One region of the Stenotrophomonas sp. STEN020 genome, then DNA from elsewhere that is predicted to be linked to it. Evidence: riboswitches for the same ligand, from Rfam matches in the RefSeq annotation. Region 1 holds a riboswitch; the other holds the start of a gene.
The links. Region 1 has a riboswitch for cobalamin ahead of btuB (TonB-dependent vitamin B12 receptor). Riboswitches for the same ligand answer to the same signal wherever they lie in the genome.

Region 1 (8,043 bases):
GAAGAATCTCGATACCGTGATCGTGACCGGCTCGCGCATCCGTCGTGAGCCGGGCTTCGAGGGCCCGGCGCCGGTGACGGCAATCAGTGCGGAAAAAATCCAGGCCTCCGGCTACACCCAGATCGGCGATCTGGTGAACCAGCTGCCGAGCTTTGCTGCGACCCAGACCAGCCAGACCGCCAACCAGACCGGCAACGTCGGCGTCAGTGCACTGGACCTGCGTGGCATGGGCGTGCAGCGCACGCTGACGCTGGTGGATGGGCGCCGGCAAGTTGCGTCGATCCCCGGCACCGCTGGTGTGGACGTAAGCGCACTGCCGGCAAGCATGATCGAGCGTGTGGACGTGGTCACCGGTGGCGCCTCCGCGCTGTATGGCGCCGATGCCGTCAACGGTGTGGTCAACTTCGTCCTCAAGCGCGACTACGAAGGCCTTGAAGCCAGCGTCCGCTACGCTGATTCCTCGCGCGGCGACATGCCGACCTATACCGGTGACGTTCTGTTCGGCAAGAACTTCGCCGACAACCGCGGTAACTTCACCCTGTACGGCTTCTGGGAAGAGAACTCCGGCACCGTGCGGGGCCAGGACCGTCCCTGGACCGCCAACGGCTATCCGTATTACGCCCGTGCCAAGAGCACCGATCCGTACGTGATCCTGGACAACAGTCGCAACGTCTACAACTCGCCCAATGCAACCGTGTCGCTGGGCAACTGCACGGTGGCCAATGCCGCCAACTGCCTGTACACCTTCAATCCGGACGGCTCGCTGCGCCACTCACGACTTGGCCCGGGCGGGCTGACCAACCTGAGCTCAGGCTTCAACGTGCTGCAGCAAGGCACCACCGATGGCGGCGAGTTTGGCGGCCGCTACGATTCCTGGTACCTGGTGACGCCATCGGATCGCCAGACCGTGCGTTCGACGCTGGATTTCGACGTCAACGATGCGCTGCGCCTGGTTGGCACGGTCAACTATTCGCAGAGCCAGTCCGAAGCGTCCTGGCGCTCGCTCAGCACCTACGGGTCGGGTGGCAGCGAAGTGGTGCCGTACTACAGCCCCTTCATCACCCAGGAAATGATCACCGCCAACGGTGGTGCATTCACCAATGGCATCGCTTTCGGTCGCCACTTCGATGAAGAGCTGGGGCATATGCGCCAGCAGACCGATCGCAAGTTGCTGCAGGCAACCGTGGGTGCGGAAGGCTATTTCGACTTCTTCGGCCGCAGCTGGAACTACGAGGCTTACTACTCCTACGGCCGCAGCCGCCAGCGCACCCGCGAACTCAACGCAGGCTCCTATGACCGCTTGCTGTCGGGCCTGAATTCCTATGTGGATGGTGCCGGTAACCCGATCTGTTGGGATGGCCCGGCCGGCTGTGTGGCGATCAATCCGTTCAAGCGTCTGACCTCGGAGATGGTCGACTGGCTGACCTATGACACCGACTGGTCGACCACCACGCTGACCCAGAAAGTTGCATCGGCCTATGCCTCCGGCGGCCTGTTCGACCTGCCCGGTGGTGAAGCCAAGATCGTGGTGGGCGCGGAGTACCGCAAGGAGCGCAACGAGATCGGCACTATCGCCCAGTACGACCCGACCAACCCGGCCTATGACCCCAGCCTTGGCACCACCCAAAGCAGCCTGACCGGCGAGTTCAGCGTCAAGGAAATCTTCAGCGAGTTGAGCCTGCCGTTGCTGTCAGGCGTGACCGGCGCCGAGCGCCTGTCGCTGGAGCTCGCTGGACGTGTGTCGGACTACAGCACCGCCGGCCGCACCACGACGACGAAAGTTGGTCTGGAGTGGGCGCCGATCGACGACATCACGCTGCGTGGTACCTATGGCAAGGCGATCCGTGCGCCCAATATCGGTGAGCTGTACACGGCGGGCAGCGTGTCGTCGGCATGGATCTACGATCCCTGCAACGACTATGCGTTGGCCAACCGCACCAGTACCACCAGCTACACGGCGGGCAATTGCGCGGCCATCAGCCCCAGCGATACCAGCGTTGGCAACTACTGGCAGTGGAAGGACATCGTCTACTCGGGCAACGTCAAGCTGAAGCCTGAGACCGCCAAGACCACCACTTTCGGCGTGGTGCTGCGGCCGCGCTTCATCTCCAACCTGACCGTGTCCGCCGATTACTACAAGATCGACCTGCGCGGGGTGATCTCCACCCTGGACTACCAGACCATCCTCAACCGCTGCGTCGACCAGGCCAGCCTGAACAATACTTTCTGCGATCTGGTCACCCGTGACTCGGCCGGCGACATCGTAGAAGTCGCCGTGCAACAGTTGAACCTGTCGCAGAGCATCGCCCGTGGCGTGGACATCAATGCCAACTGGTACTACGACCTGGGAGGTGTAGCCAATTCCAATGCGGGCCGCATCCTGGTGGACCTCAGCTACGGCCGGACCCTGGAACGCAAGTTTGTCGCCGACCCGTTGAATCCAGACGACGAATGGGATTACCTGACGCTGTGGGGCACGCCGAAGTGGAAGGGCACGGTACGTACCGGTTGGTCCAATCCCAAGGCCAGTTTCTACTGGACCCTGCGGCACGTATCGAAGATGCGTGGCAGCAATACCTCTACCGCAAGCTACGAGCGTGAGTGGGCCGGCAATACCTTCTACAGCGACTTTTACGCCAGCTATCAGCTCACGCCGAAATTCAGTGTGTTCGGTGGCATGAACAATGTGTTTGATCGCGCGCCGCCACGGGTGCCGGGTGCCGAGGCAGGCGGTGCCGGTTTCAATCAGACCGGCTACCAGGCAGCGGTGTATGACGTGCTCGGCCGTACCTTCAACATCGGCGTACGCATGAAGCTGTAACGATCTTTGGCGACTGCATAAAGAGCAGGGCCGACGGGATGACCGTCGGCCCTGCTTGTTCTCGCGCTGCTGGAAACCGCAGCAGTGCTGCGGCTTCGCTGACTCAGTTGGCCTTGCTGTTGTAACGCAGGGTCAGCTGGTACTCGCGGCCCGGCTGGTTGTACCAGGCAACGGTTTCGTACTCGCGGTCGAATACGTTGGCGGCCTTGGCCTGCAGGCTCCAGGCATCGTTGATGGCGTATTCAACGCGCACATCCATGGTGCCGTAGCCGGCCAGACGCACGCTGTTGGCGGCATCGTCGAAGCGGTGGCCGCTGCCGGCAGCGGTCACGCCCAGACGCAGCGGGCCAAAGCGCTTGTCCACGTCCAGACGGCCGCTGGTGCGTGCCCGACGCGGCAGCAGGTTGTCGTAGGTAGCCGCACTGGCAATGTGGTCGCGCGGGTCGGTGAAGCTGGCCTGGGCGTTGATGTCGAAGCCGGCCAGCGACAGATAGCCGGTCAGCTCGGCACCACGGATGCGGGCCTCGGCGATGTTGTACGGGGTGAAGGTGCTGTCCAGTGCAATCAGCTGGTCAATGCGGGTTTCATAGGCATTGAAGGTCCAGTTCCAGGCGTCGGCATACTGCGCGATGCCGATGTTCAGGCTCTTGGACTTCTCCGGCTTCAGCTCGGCGTTGTTGTAGCAGCCCCACGGCGAGCACGGGTAGTACAGATCATTGAAGGTCGGTGCCTTGAAGCCGGTGCCGGCATTGGCGGTCAGGCGGAAGCCGTTGCCAAAGGCAAAGCCGTAGCCAAGGCTGCCGGTGGTGTGGCTACCGAACTGTTCGTTGTCGTCATTGCGCACGCTGGCCTGCAGCGTATGTGCGCCGAACTGTCCCTGGTACTCGGCGAACACGCCGGTGTTGTCGCGGCTGTCGGTGATGTAGGCCGTGGTGCCGGTGACCTTGTCCTTTTGCCAGTCGGCGCCGGCGCTGAGTTGCTGGCCTTCGGCGAACAGGAAGTCACCTTGCACGCTGGCGGTGTCACGGCGGCTGTCCAGGGTGCTGACGAAGCTGCGGTTGCCGTTGCTGGCAAGGTAGCCATCGGCCTGCTCGTTGTTGCGGCCAACCAGTGCGGTCAGCTGGAAGGCGTCGCTGTGCACCCACTTCAGCTTGCTGCCGATCACCTGCTGGCGGTTGTCCGATTCATTGCTGGTGCTGCCATCAAACTGGTTGCGGCTGTTGGCATTGAGCACGTGGCCTTCCAGGCTCAGCGTCTCGGTCAGGGCATAGCCGCCGCGGACATTGATGGAGGTGTTGCGGTAACCGTCACGGTCCGGTTCGTTGGTGAAGCAGCCGGCACCGGCCCAGGTCGTTGCGTCGTAGAAACCGCGGCAGGCGTTGATGCCATCGGTCTCCTGGTAGCCGCCCTGGGCCGAGATCCAGCCGCGCTCGCCGCGGTTGCTGAAGCCGGCGCTGACCTGACGCAGGTTGTTGCTACCGGCGGTGATCGCCAGGTTCTGCTGCAGGCCCTTGCCGGCGTTGCGGGTGAATATCTGGATCACGCCGCCAATGGCCTCGGAGCCGTACAGGCTCGAGCGCGGGCCGCGCACGATTTCAATGCGCTCGATCTGGTCGATCGGCAGTTCCTGCAGCGGCGGCATGCCACTGGTTGCCGAGCCGATACGCACACCATCCACCAGCACCAGCACCTGGCTGGAGCTGGTGCCGCGCATGAACAGCGAGGTCAGCTTGCCCATGCCACCGGAGTTGTTGATGTCCAGGCCCGCACGGCCGCGCAGCAGGTCCTGCAGCGAGCTGGCCTGGCTGCGGTCGATCTGCGCACGGTCGATGACCTGCACCGGCACCACGCTGTTCTCGATCGAGATCGGGGTGCGGGTCGCGGTGACGGTGACGTCGTCCAGCTCGGTCGGTGCGTTCTGTGCAGCGGCAACGCCCGGCAATGCCAGGGCAAGGGCGAGCGAAAGGGTGTGGTAAGACAGTTTCATGGAAGCTCCTGGGCCTGCACGCTCCCGCGCAGGCGGATGGGGGAGGCTGCCAGAAGAGGGAGAAGACGGAGGCGGCGCACACGGCGCTACAGCCGCCGCCATGCCCTCCGCATCGCAACCAGTCAGCTTTCGGGCCGGTCTCCGGACTCGCAGGCGAGGCGGCGTGTGCCGCTTCCGTCCAGACGCCTTCCCGTGCCGTGCACAGTGGCGCCATGTCTGGACTTGTCCTGCTTACCGTTGCGGGGGCAGTGCCGGAATGGCGACACGCTGGAGCGAGCTCTAGCAGTGTGCGGCACCGGCTTCCCGTTTCAACCGACCAGCAATGCCGGGCGGTCACCTGAAAGTGCGCGCATTCTATGCCATTGCTGGCAGCGTTGCCGGAATGGGCGGTAACGGCGGCCGTACCGTTGCGTTTGTAGCCAAGGTGCAAAGCAACCTGGGCAAGCGCAGCGAACCCGGGAAGTGCAGGGCGCTGCAGCCCGCATCAATGCTGCAATCGCATTCCCCGGGAGCGCTGCGCTTACACGGGCTACGTGTTGGTCGAGTTGGGTTTGAGCAGTGACTGCCGAAGCAGCTCATGCGCAGCACTGTTGCTGAATGGCTAGAATGCGCGCTGCAAACGCAGTATCGGAAGTGTCGTGACAGAAACATGGTACGGGCAGGCCTGCGGCCAGCCTTCGCAGGAATACCGGCAGCGTGCCCTGCTGCGCCAGCGCCAGCTGACCAAGCCGGAAGGCGCTCTGGGTCGCTTGGAGACCTTGGCCGTTGAGTTGGCCGCGCTGCAAGGCGTGGATCAGCCGGTGGCGCAACGTGTGCCGGTGGTGGTGTTCGCTGGCGATCACGGCGTGACCGCGCAGGGCGTATCGGCCTACCCGGCGGAAGTGACGGTGCAGATGCTGCATAACTTCGCCAGCGGTGGTGCTGCCATTGCGGTGCTGGCGCGCGAACTGGGCCTGCCGCTGCACCTATGGGATGTGGGCAGCCGCGCCACCGCGCCGATTGCCGGTGTGGTCAGTGCCAAGACGTTGCACGGCACTGCTGACTTCAGCACCGCCCAGGCGATGTCGGCTGCCGATCTGGATGCTGCCTTCGATGCCGGTCGCCGTGCGGTGGACGCCGCCTGCGCCGACGGTGCCGATCTTCTGGTGTTCGGCGAGATGGGCATCGGCAACACCACCGCCGCTAGTGCCATCGCCGCTGTGCTTGGCCCGTTGCCGCTGGACGAGCTGGTCGGCGCCGGTACCGGCTTGGACGCAGTGCGCATGGTGCAGAAGAAGAATCTCATCGCACGCGCGTTGAGCCTGCACGGCGAACTGATCGATACGGCCGAATCGCCCGGTTGCGAAGCATTGCAGCGTGTGGGTGGATTGGAGATCGCAGCGATCAGCGCGGCGATGATTGCCGCTGCGCAGCGCCGTATTCCGGTGCTGGTGGATGGCTTCATCGTCTCTGCTGCGGCATTGGCCGCAGTACGTATCAACCCGAGTCTGCGGCCGTGGCTGCTGTTCTCGCATCAATCGGCCGAGCGCGGTCATATCCGCCTGTTGGAAACACTGCAGGCGCAGCCGTTGCTGTCGTTGGACCTGCGTCTTGGCGAGGGCTCCGGTGCTGCGCTTGCGTTGCCATTGGTGCGCATGGCCTGTGCCCTGCACAACAGCATGGCGACATTTGCCGAAGCAGCGGTTGCTGATCGCGGTGGCGGCCGATGATTCTTGATCTGCTGAGGCATGCCTCGACTGGACGTGCAGGTCATCTGGACGGTCGTACCGATCCACCCTTGATCGAAGGCGCGATGGACGCCTTGTACCGTTGCCATGCCGGCATCGGCTGGAGCCGGGTGATCACATCGCCGCGTCGGCGCGCGCTGGATACCGCGCATGCGCTGGTAGCCGGCAGCAACCAGTTCTGCGAGATCCATCCGGATTGGGCCGAGCTCGACTTCGGCGACTGGGACGGGCTGCATTTCGACGAACTGCCGGCCGAGCAATTGGCCGGGTTCTATAGCGAGCCGCATGACGTGGTGCCGCCCAATGGCGAGTCCTGGCAGCAGTTCCAGGCGCGCGTGGAAGAACAGCTGCACCGGCTGGTGGACGAAGACGATGGCGACGGCCAGCCAGTACTAGTGGTCAGCCATGCCGGCGTGTTGCGGCTGGTGGTGTCGCGGGTCTGCGGCATGAGCCTGTCCTCGCTATGGGCGATGCGCATCGATTACGGCACCCGTGTGCGCCTGCGCGTGGAGCGTGGCGAAGACGGGCAGTTGTGGGGTGAACTGCTGGAGTTGCGACAACCATGATCGGACGCCGCCTGATCCTTGCCATTCAATTCCTGACCCGGCTGCCGACACCGCAGGTGCGTGACTTCCGCCAGGAAGACCTGAGCAGGTCGGCGGTGTACTACCCCTTGGTTGGCATCATCATCGGCGTGCTGCTGGCGCTACCGTTGTATGGTTTGGCTGATCGTCCATGGTTGGCCGGCGCATTGACCTTGCTGGTCTGGGTGTGGGTGACCGGCGCCTTGCATCTGGATGGCCTGGGCGATGTTGCCGATGCCTTTGGCGCGGCACATCGCAACCCGCAGCGCTTTCTGGAAGTACTCAAAGACCCGCATATGGGCGTGTTCGGCGTGGTCACGCTGATCATGCAGCTGCTGCTCAAGTTCGTGTTGCTGACCGAGCTTGCGGTGGGCCCGCTGTGGTTCGGCATCGTGCTGGTGCCGGCGTGGGCGCGTTGGGGCACCTTGTGGTGGAGCCAGCGCATACCGTCGCTGCATGGCGATGGTTTGGGTGAGCGCTTTTCCTGGCAGCTGCGACCGGCGGCGATGTGGTTGTGGGCTGCGTTGTTGGCTGCTATCAGCGTGTTTGTCGCCTGGCCGTTGTTGCTTGCACTGCTGCTGGTGCCGCTGGTCGCACTGTGGTGGAAGCGCAAGCTCGGCGGCATCTCGGGTGATGGGCTCGGCGCCAGCGTGGAAGTGGTGGAGACCTTGCTGCTGCTGACCCTGGTAGTCCTCGCACCGCTCGCCGCCGGGTTTGTAGGAGCGGCGTAAGCCGCGAAGCCACAGTCGCATCCGGAATCGTGCACTACGCAATCCAGAAAAATGGCCAGCTTCGCGGCTGACGCCGCTCCCACAAAAGTACCGGGCGGGCTTCAGTCCTCGAAGCGAATCTCGCTGTTTTCTTCTTCGTCGGCTTCGGCCTGCATATGCGTTTCATGCACCGGCCCGGCCTGTTGCCCTGCGC
Region 2 (8,043 bases), on a different contig from region 1:
GCGAGGTTGCTGATCCCAGCCCGAGGCCGCAGCAGCACGACATCGCTGCGGGCGAGACACGTCTGCGTAGGGGTGACAGCTACAGGGCATCCACCAAGATGATGGCGCCGCCGTCACCAGCAGCACCGCCGGCCCCACCGCCGTTGGCAGTCCGTGCCGAGGCCGCTGCCGATGCCAGTTATGCGGCAGCGGAAATGCCGATGGCTTCGATCACCACCACTGGCAACATGCGCCAGCAACAGGTACCCGTCACTGCCGGCGTGGTCGATGACAATGCCGACTTCACTGCGTTCCAGCAGTTCCTGCAGCGCCATGAAGAAGCCAACAATCTTGGCCGCGATGTCAACGTGCGCCAGCGCCTGCAGGTGGTCGATGCGCAGGGCCGGCCGGTGCCGGACGCGGAAGTGGCGGTGACCGCCCGCAACGGCGCGCGGATGTGGGCGCGTACCGATGCTGGTGGTCAGGTCTGGGTACACCCCAATGCCTTTGACGACCGCGATTCAGCCAGCTACCAGGTACAGGTGCGGCGCGCCGGCAAGACCGTGACCTCGACCCTGCAGCGCGGGCAGAAGAATGCCGTGCAGGTGGTGGTGGCCGATGCGCCGCTGCCGGCGCGCGCCAAGCTCGACCTGGTGTTCATGGTCGATGCCACCGGTTCGATGGCCGATGAAATCGACAAGCTGCGCGACTCGCTGCAGGGCATCGTGCGCGACATCGCCCAGCTGCCGTCCAACCCGGACATCTGCCTGGGACTGGTGACCTACCGCGACCGCGGCGACGAATACTTTGTGCGTGGCTGGGACCTGAGCGACAACGTTGCTGGCTTCCAGAAAGTGCTGAATGGCGTGCAGGCCAATGGTGGCGGCGATTACCCGGAAGCAATGAACGAGGCCTTCGACCATGCGGTGCAGGCGATGAACTGGCGCGGTGCCTCGACCACTCGCCTGCTGGTGTCACTGGCCGATGCGCCGCCGCACATGGATTACCCGCAGCCGCGTTACGAGCAGACCATGCTGGCGGCGCTGGGCAAGGGCATCAAGGTATTGAGCGTGGCGGCATCCGGCCAGGACACCACCGGTGAGATCGCGCAGCGGCAGATCGCGCAGTACACCGGCGGGCGTTTCATCTTCCTTACCTATAAGGATGCCCGTGATCCTTCCAGCGGCCCCGGCAGCGAGACTGTGCACGAAGTTGAAAACTATTCGGTCGATACCTTGGACAAGCTGGTGGTGAAGCTGGTGCGCGAGGAGCTGGCGCAGTTGCCGAAGGGATGAGCTTCTGCCCCCTCCCTTTGCCGCAGGCAAGGGGAGGGTTGGGGAGGGGTAAGCTTTGGGGTCGTTCGTCCATTGCCAGCTTCGCGGCGCACGCCGCTCCTACAAAGCCAAGCCCTGTAGTGGGGGGGGGGGGGGGGGGGGGGGGGGGGGGTGGGGGGGGGGGGGCGGCCGCGCGGGGGGCGCGGGGGCGCCCCCCGAGTGTGGGTGGGGGCTCTAGCTGTTTGTGTCGGTCCCGAGCTGGTCGCGGCACTACCAAAAGCGGGTTTTACCTCGCTGGCAGCGGGATGCTGTTGTCCTGGCCGTGCTCGCGCGCCGCCATCGTCGCGCCATCTCCGTTCACACGCATCATCTGCAGCGGCTGGCCATCAAGACGGAACTCCAATGCCGACTGCAAGCGGTCCAGTGCCTGTACCTGCGTGCACAACGACCGCGCGTGCTGCTCCAGGGCGGCAGCGCGCCCTTCCAGGCGCTGCTCAAGTTCGGCATCTAGTTTGTCTGCGCGCGCATCCAGTTTGTCCTCGCCACCGGTAAATACCGCCCATAGCATGCTGCGCGCGATGGAGCCGCTCAGGCTTTCGGCAGCATCCTGCACCCGGGTTTCGAACCCTTCATTGAACAATTCCTGCTCCCAGCGGCCGCGGCCGATTGTCTGCTCGACAAAGCGTTCGGCCTCCTTGCGCAACTTGCGGACCTTGCGCGAGTTGGCGTTGCCGGTCAGGCCTTCGTAAACCGAGTCCAGTGTGTCGAAGCTGATGCCAACCGACTCGTTGGCGATGCCGGTGACCGCCGGCATCAGCTGGCGCACGCCGTTCTCCAGTGCGCGCAGGCGTTGTGCATCGGCGGGCGATACCGTCTGCATGCGGTTGTCTATGCTCAGCTGGCCGTCGTGGAACACGATCTCGCGCATCGGCAGCGTATCGCGGCGCAGCCAGATGCCGCCGCCGTCGACCAGCACGTCGTAGTCGGTGGACACGCCGCATTGATCGGCGGAAAGCTCCGGCGCCTTGACCGGTGCGGCCATGGCCGCCAGCGGTAGCAGCAGGGCCAACGAAGTGGCGATGGGCGGCAGGCGCATGGCGGGGAGCTCGTGGCGGGAGGGTGCGGCCAGCTTGGCGGTTCGCGGCAAGGGCGGCGCCGGCCGGAAGTCATACCCGTAAATTTCATCAGAAATTTACGTAATCAAGACAGGTGGTTTCCCTACAAAAAAACTCTGCAAAAGGCTTGACTGCGCACTCCGTTCCAGCAGGTTGCAGTGTCCGGCCGGGGCGGCAGACAGTCCAAGCCTTGTGCCGCAAGGCTTGGCAAAGAAATACTAGATTTGGTGTTGACCCTGTCATACACCCCCACTATCTTGTGCTCCGTCGGTTCTGGCGGGATTTTTCCGTCGGATTAATAGGGAAGCTGGTGATGCCTTCAAGGCTAGTCCGGCACTGCCCCGCAGCGGTAATTGGGAACGACCCCGCCAACAGCACTGAGGCAAACGCCTTGGGAAGCGGCGGAGTAGGAGAAGGCCCCCGCCTTCCTGCCCATGAGTCCGAAGACCTGCCGACAGCCACGCGATGCACACCGCGTGGTGCCGGCTGCGGTGTCTTCGAGGGGAAGACGGCTGGTGACGTGGTGCTGTGGCTGCTGCCGACTCTTGGTCGTGCGCTGTCGCGGCTGCTGCGACGCCGTCCTTCCATGCTCGCGGTTCCGTACCGGCTCTGCTTCCTGCGCGGGCAGGAGCTGCGTGCATAACGTTTGCAAGGACACCATCGTCGTGACTGCCACTCATACTGACGTCGCTCCGGCTGAAGCCGGTTTTGAACTGACCCCGCCGCCGACCGCCACCGCCATGAGCGTGACCAAGCGCAATGGCAGCACCGAGCCGGTAGACCTCAACAAGATTGTCCGCGCCATCCAGCGTTGCTGCGAAGGCCTGCACGCGGTGGACCCGATGCGGGTGGCCACGCGCACCATCTCCGGCCTGTACAACGGCGCCAGCACCCAGGAACTGGATGAGCTGTCGATCCGTACCGCCGCCCTGCTGATCGGTGAAGAGCCCGAGTACGGCCGCCTGGCCGCGCGCCTGCTGGCCAACTTCATCGGCAAGGAAGTCTCCGGCCAGGAAATCCATGCGTTCTCGCAGTCGGTTGGCCGTGGCCACGAAGTCGGCCTGATCAACGATCGCCTGCTCAACTTCGTGCAGGTGAACGCACGCAAGCTCAACGATGCGATCGATCCGGGCTACGACCTGAACTTCGATTACTTCGGCCTGCGCACCATGTATGACCGCTACCTGCTGCGGCATCCGCATTCGCGCAAGGTCATCGAGACCCCGCAGCAGTTCTTCCTGCGCATTGCCAGCGCGCTGAGCGAGGACGTGCCCGAAGCCCTGGCGCTGTACCAGCGCCTGGGCAGCCTGGATTACCTGCCGTCCAGCCCGACCCTGTTCAATGCCGGCACCAGCCACGAGCAGCTGTCCTCGTGCTTCCTGCTGGACTCGCCGCAGGATTCGCTGGAATCCATTTACGACCGCTATGCCGATATCGCCCAGCTGTCCAAGTTCAGCGGCGGCATCGGTGTCAGCTATACCCGCGTGCGTTCGCGCGGCTCGCTGATCAAGTCGACCAACGGTCACTCCAATGGCATCGTGCCGTGGCTGAAGACGCTGGATTCCTCGGTGGCTGCGGTCAACCAGGGCGGCAAGCGCAAGGGCGCGGCCTGCGTGTATCTGGAAACCTGGCATGCCGACATCGAGGACTTCCTCGAACTGCGCGACAACGCCGGTGACGACTCGCGCCGTACCCACAACCTCAACCTGGCCAACTGGGTGCCGGACCTGTTCATGCAGCGCGTCGAAGCCGACCAGGAATGGTCGCTGTTCGATCCGCGCGTGGTGCCGGAGCTGACCGACCTGTTCGGCCCGGCCTTCGAGCAGGCCTATGTGCAGGCGGAAACCCAGGGCAAGGCGCGCAAGACGGTGTCGGCACGCAAGCTGTACTCGCGGATGATGCGCACCCTGGCCGAGACCGGTAACGGTTGGATGACGTTCAAGGACAAGTGCAACCTGGCCAGCAACCAGACCCTGCGCGCCGGCAACGTGATCCATCTGTCCAACCTGTGCACCGAGATCCTGGAGATCACCTCCAACGACGAGACCGCGGTCTGCAACCTGGGCTCGATCAACCTCGGCAACCACCTCGACGCGCATGGCGATTTCGATTTCGAGAAGCTGGCCGAGACCGTGCGTCTGGCCGTGCGCCAGCTTGACCGCGTCATCGACCTGAACTTCTACCCGATCGAAACCGCACGCCGCGGCAACCTACGCTGGCGCCCGGTCGGCCTGGGCTGCATGGGCCTGCAGGACGTGTTCTTCCGCAAGCGCATGGCATTCGACTCTGCCGAAGCACGCGCGCTGTCGACCAAGATCGCCGAAGCCATCTATTTCCACGCGCTGGAAGTGTCCTGCGAACTGGCCCAGGAACGCGGCAAGCACCCCTCGTTCAACGACACCCGCGCTGCCCACGGCGAGCTGCAGTTCGATGCGTGGAACGTGGTGCCGGACGACGTCGAGCGTTGGGATGCACTGCGTGAGCGCATCAAGCAGCACGGCCTGCGCAACTCGCTGATCATCGCGATCGCGCCGACCGCGACCATCGCCTCGATCGCCGGTTGCTATGAGTGCGTCGAGCCGCAGGTGTCCAACCTGTTCAAGCGCGAGACCCTGTCGGGCGACTTCCTGCAGATCAACCGCCATCTGGTGGCCGAGCTGAAGCAACTGGGCCTGTGGACGCCGGAAGTGCGCGATGCGATCAAGCTGGCCGACGGTTCCATCCAGAGCCTGCCGCAGATCCCGGAAACCCTGCGCCACATCTACCGCACTGCATGGGAACTGCCGATGCGTTCGCTGATCGACATGGCCGCCGCACGCGGTGCCTATATCGACCAGTCCGCCTCGCTCAACCTGTTCATGGAAAGCCCGAACATCGGCGCGATGTCGTCCATGTACATGTACGCCTGGAAGCAGGGCATCAAGACCACGTATTACCTGCGTTCGCGTCCGGCCACCAAGATCGCCAAGACCACGGTCAGCAGCTACACCCCGGTGGAAGCCGTGGCCTGCTCACTGGAAAACCCGGAAGCCTGCGAAGCCTGCCAGTAAGCACTGCATAAGCCCCTCTCCCGCCCGCGGGAGAGGGGTTGGGGTGAGGGCGCTCTGAAAGCAAGCAGACCCAAACCTTCAACAACCAACCCTCATCCGCCCCTTCGGGGCATCCCCGCCTTCGCGGGGACAGGCTCTTCTCCCGCAGGGAGAAGGGAAAGGAGAAACCCCCATGTCCAATGAATCCCGTCAAATGCTGCTCGATCCCGGCTTCGAGCTGACCCTGCGTCCGATGCGTTACCCGGACTTCTACGAGATGTACCGCAACGCCATCAAGAACACCTGGACGGTGGAGGAGATCAATTTCCAGATCGACATCACCGACCTGCACCAGAAGATGTCGCCGGCCGACCAGCACCTGATCCATCGCCTGGTCGCGTTCTTCGCCACCGGCGACTCGATCGTGTCGAACAACCTGGTGCTGAACCTGTACCAGCACCTCAACGCACCGGAAGCGCGCATGTACCTGTCGCGCCAGCTGTATGAAGAAGCGCTGCACGTGCAGTTCTACCTGACCCTGCTGGACAACTACCTGCCGGATCCGGAAGAGCGCTTCAAGGCCTTCGCCGCGGTCGAGAACATCGACTCGATCAAGAAGAAGGCGGCGTTCTGCTTCAAGTGGATCGATGCGCTGCAGGAAACCAAGCGCCTGGAAACCCGCGACGACCGCCGCCAGTTCCTGCTCAACCAGATCTGCTTCGCTGCCTGCATCGAAGGCCTGTTCTTCTTTGCCGCGTTTGCCTACGTGTATTACTTCCGTTCGCGTGGCCTGCTGCCGGGCCTGGCGTCGGGCACCAACTGGGTGTTCCGCGACGAGAGCTGCCACATGGAGTTCGCGTTCGAGTGCGTGCGCAAGATCCGCGCTGAAGAACCCGATCTGTTCGACGCGAAGATGGAGCAGGAGGTCTACCAGATGCTGGAAGAGGCCATCGAGTGCGAAGTGCAGTTCGCCGAGGACGTGCTGTCCGGTGGCGTCGCAGGTATCTCCACCCGCGACATGCGCGAGTACCTGCAGCACTGCGCCGACAACCATTTCCTGAAGCTGGGCATGGCCAAGAAGTACAACGTGCGTAACCCGCTGCCGTTCATGGAATTGCAGGACGTGCAGGAACTGACCAACTTCTTCGAGCGCCGCGCCTCCGCCTACCAGGTGGGCGTGCAGGGTGAAGTGGCGTTTGATATGGCGTTCTGATCGACTCCCTCCCTTGCGCGAAGCGCAGGGGAGGGGTGCTTGTCTCCCTCCCTTTCACCGCAGGTGAAGGGGAGGGTTGGGGAGGGGTACTTCGGGCTCTACACGTAGCGCCCGATTGCAGTTTTTTGCGGAAACCACCGGCAACAGCAACAGCAAAGGCACCCCTCCCCAGCCCTCCCCTCGGCTGCGCCGAAGGGAGGGGGCAGAGCACTCACCGGCTGCACAGCTTCGCGGGCGTATCATCGGCGCCAACTTACAGGTGATGCCTCCATGACCCCCATCGTCGAAACCAATCCGCCGGTCGAAGTCCGCATGGCGGAAATCGTATTCCCCAACCACACCAACCATATGGGCACGCTGTTCGGCGGCCAGGCACTGGCGTGGATGGACAAGGCGGCCTTTCTTGCCGCTGCCCGTTATTCGCGTTGCACCGTGGTCACCGCACGCTCGGACCAGGTCGATTTCAAGCTGCCGATCCGTATCGGGCAAATGGTGGAAACCATCGGCCGGGTGGTCAAGGTTGGCCGCAGCTCGATGCATGTGGAAGTCGAGCTGATTGCCGAAGACCTGCACAACGGCGCACGAGAGCTCTGCACCAAAGGCACCTTCGTGATGATCGCGCTGGATGGCGAAGGTCATCCGACCACCGTGCCGGCGCTGCCGACGCAGGCCTGAGCCGTACGGCGATGACCACTTCACCGGCACAGGCTGGGCGCTTATCACCGGCAGTCATTACCGAGCTGCCGCAGTTCATTGCCGGTCACCGGCGTCTGTTTGTAGTCACCGGCGCCGGCTGCAGCACCGATTCCGGTATTCCCGACTACCGCGACAGCGATGGCCAATGGAAGCGCACGCCGCCGGTGACCTATCAGGCGTTCATGGGCGAGGAGGCAACGCGCAAGCGCTACTGGGCGCGCAGCCTGCTGGGCTGGCCGCGCTTCGGCCGCGCACTGCCCAATGGCACGCACCATGCGCTGGCGGCGTTGGAAGCCGATGGTCGCATCGAGCTGCTGTTGACCCAGAACGTGGACTGTCTGCATCAGGCTGCCGGCAGCCAGACTGTGATCGACCTGCATGGCCGTCTGGATCAGGTGCGCTGCATGGGTTGCGAAGCACGCAGCCCGCGTGAGCTGCTGCAACAACGCCTGCTGCGCGCCAACCCCGGCTGGGACGTGCTGGAAGCGGGCATCGCGCCCGATGGTGACGCCGATCTGGAAGCCGACTTCTCCGCGTTCAGCGTGCCTGCCTGCGACGCATGTGGCGGCGTGTTGAAGCCGGATGTAGTGTTCTTCGGCGAGAACGTGCCGCGCGATCGTGTCGCTGCCGTGCATGAGCACCTGCAGCGTTCCGACGCGGTACTGGTGCTGGGTTCGTCGCTGATGGTGTATTCGGGTTTCCGTTTCGTCGATGCTGCTGCCAAGGCCGGTTTGCCG

Region 2: another riboswitch for cobalamin. It lies ahead of ACVOLZ_RS04015 (ribonucleoside-diphosphate reductase subunit alpha); the one in region 1 lies ahead of btuB (TonB-dependent vitamin B12 receptor).

Annotation. Positions count from the first base shown of each region.
Region 1 is NZ_JBRREI010000050.1:18,003-26,045, forward strand. Features, by position in the region: gene ACVOLZ_RS17540 (TonB-dependent receptor domain-containing protein) at 1-2,821, shown strand, start outside; gene btuB (TonB-dependent vitamin B12 receptor) at 2,925-4,808, opposite strand; cobalamin riboswitch at 4,924-5,164, opposite strand; gene cobT (nicotinate-nucleotide--dimethylbenzimidazole phosphoribosyltransferase) at 5,447-6,517, shown strand; gene ACVOLZ_RS17555 (histidine phosphatase family protein) at 6,514-7,101, shown strand; gene cobS (adenosylcobinamide-GDP ribazoletransferase) at 7,098-7,850, shown strand; gene ACVOLZ_RS17565 (TfoX/Sxy family protein) at 7,952-8,043, opposite strand, start outside.
Region 2 is NZ_JBRREI010000005.1:122,084-130,126, reverse strand. Features, by position in the region: gene ACVOLZ_RS04025 (VWA domain-containing protein) at 1-1,274, shown strand, start outside; gene ACVOLZ_RS04020 (DUF2884 family protein) at 1,540-2,349, opposite strand; cobalamin riboswitch at 2,620-2,837, shown strand; gene ACVOLZ_RS04015 (ribonucleoside-diphosphate reductase subunit alpha) at 3,109-5,418, shown strand; gene ACVOLZ_RS04010 (ribonucleotide-diphosphate reductase subunit beta) at 5,591-6,610, shown strand; gene ACVOLZ_RS04005 (acyl-CoA thioesterase) at 6,881-7,285, shown strand; gene ACVOLZ_RS04000 (NAD-dependent protein deacetylase) at 7,297-8,043, shown strand, end outside.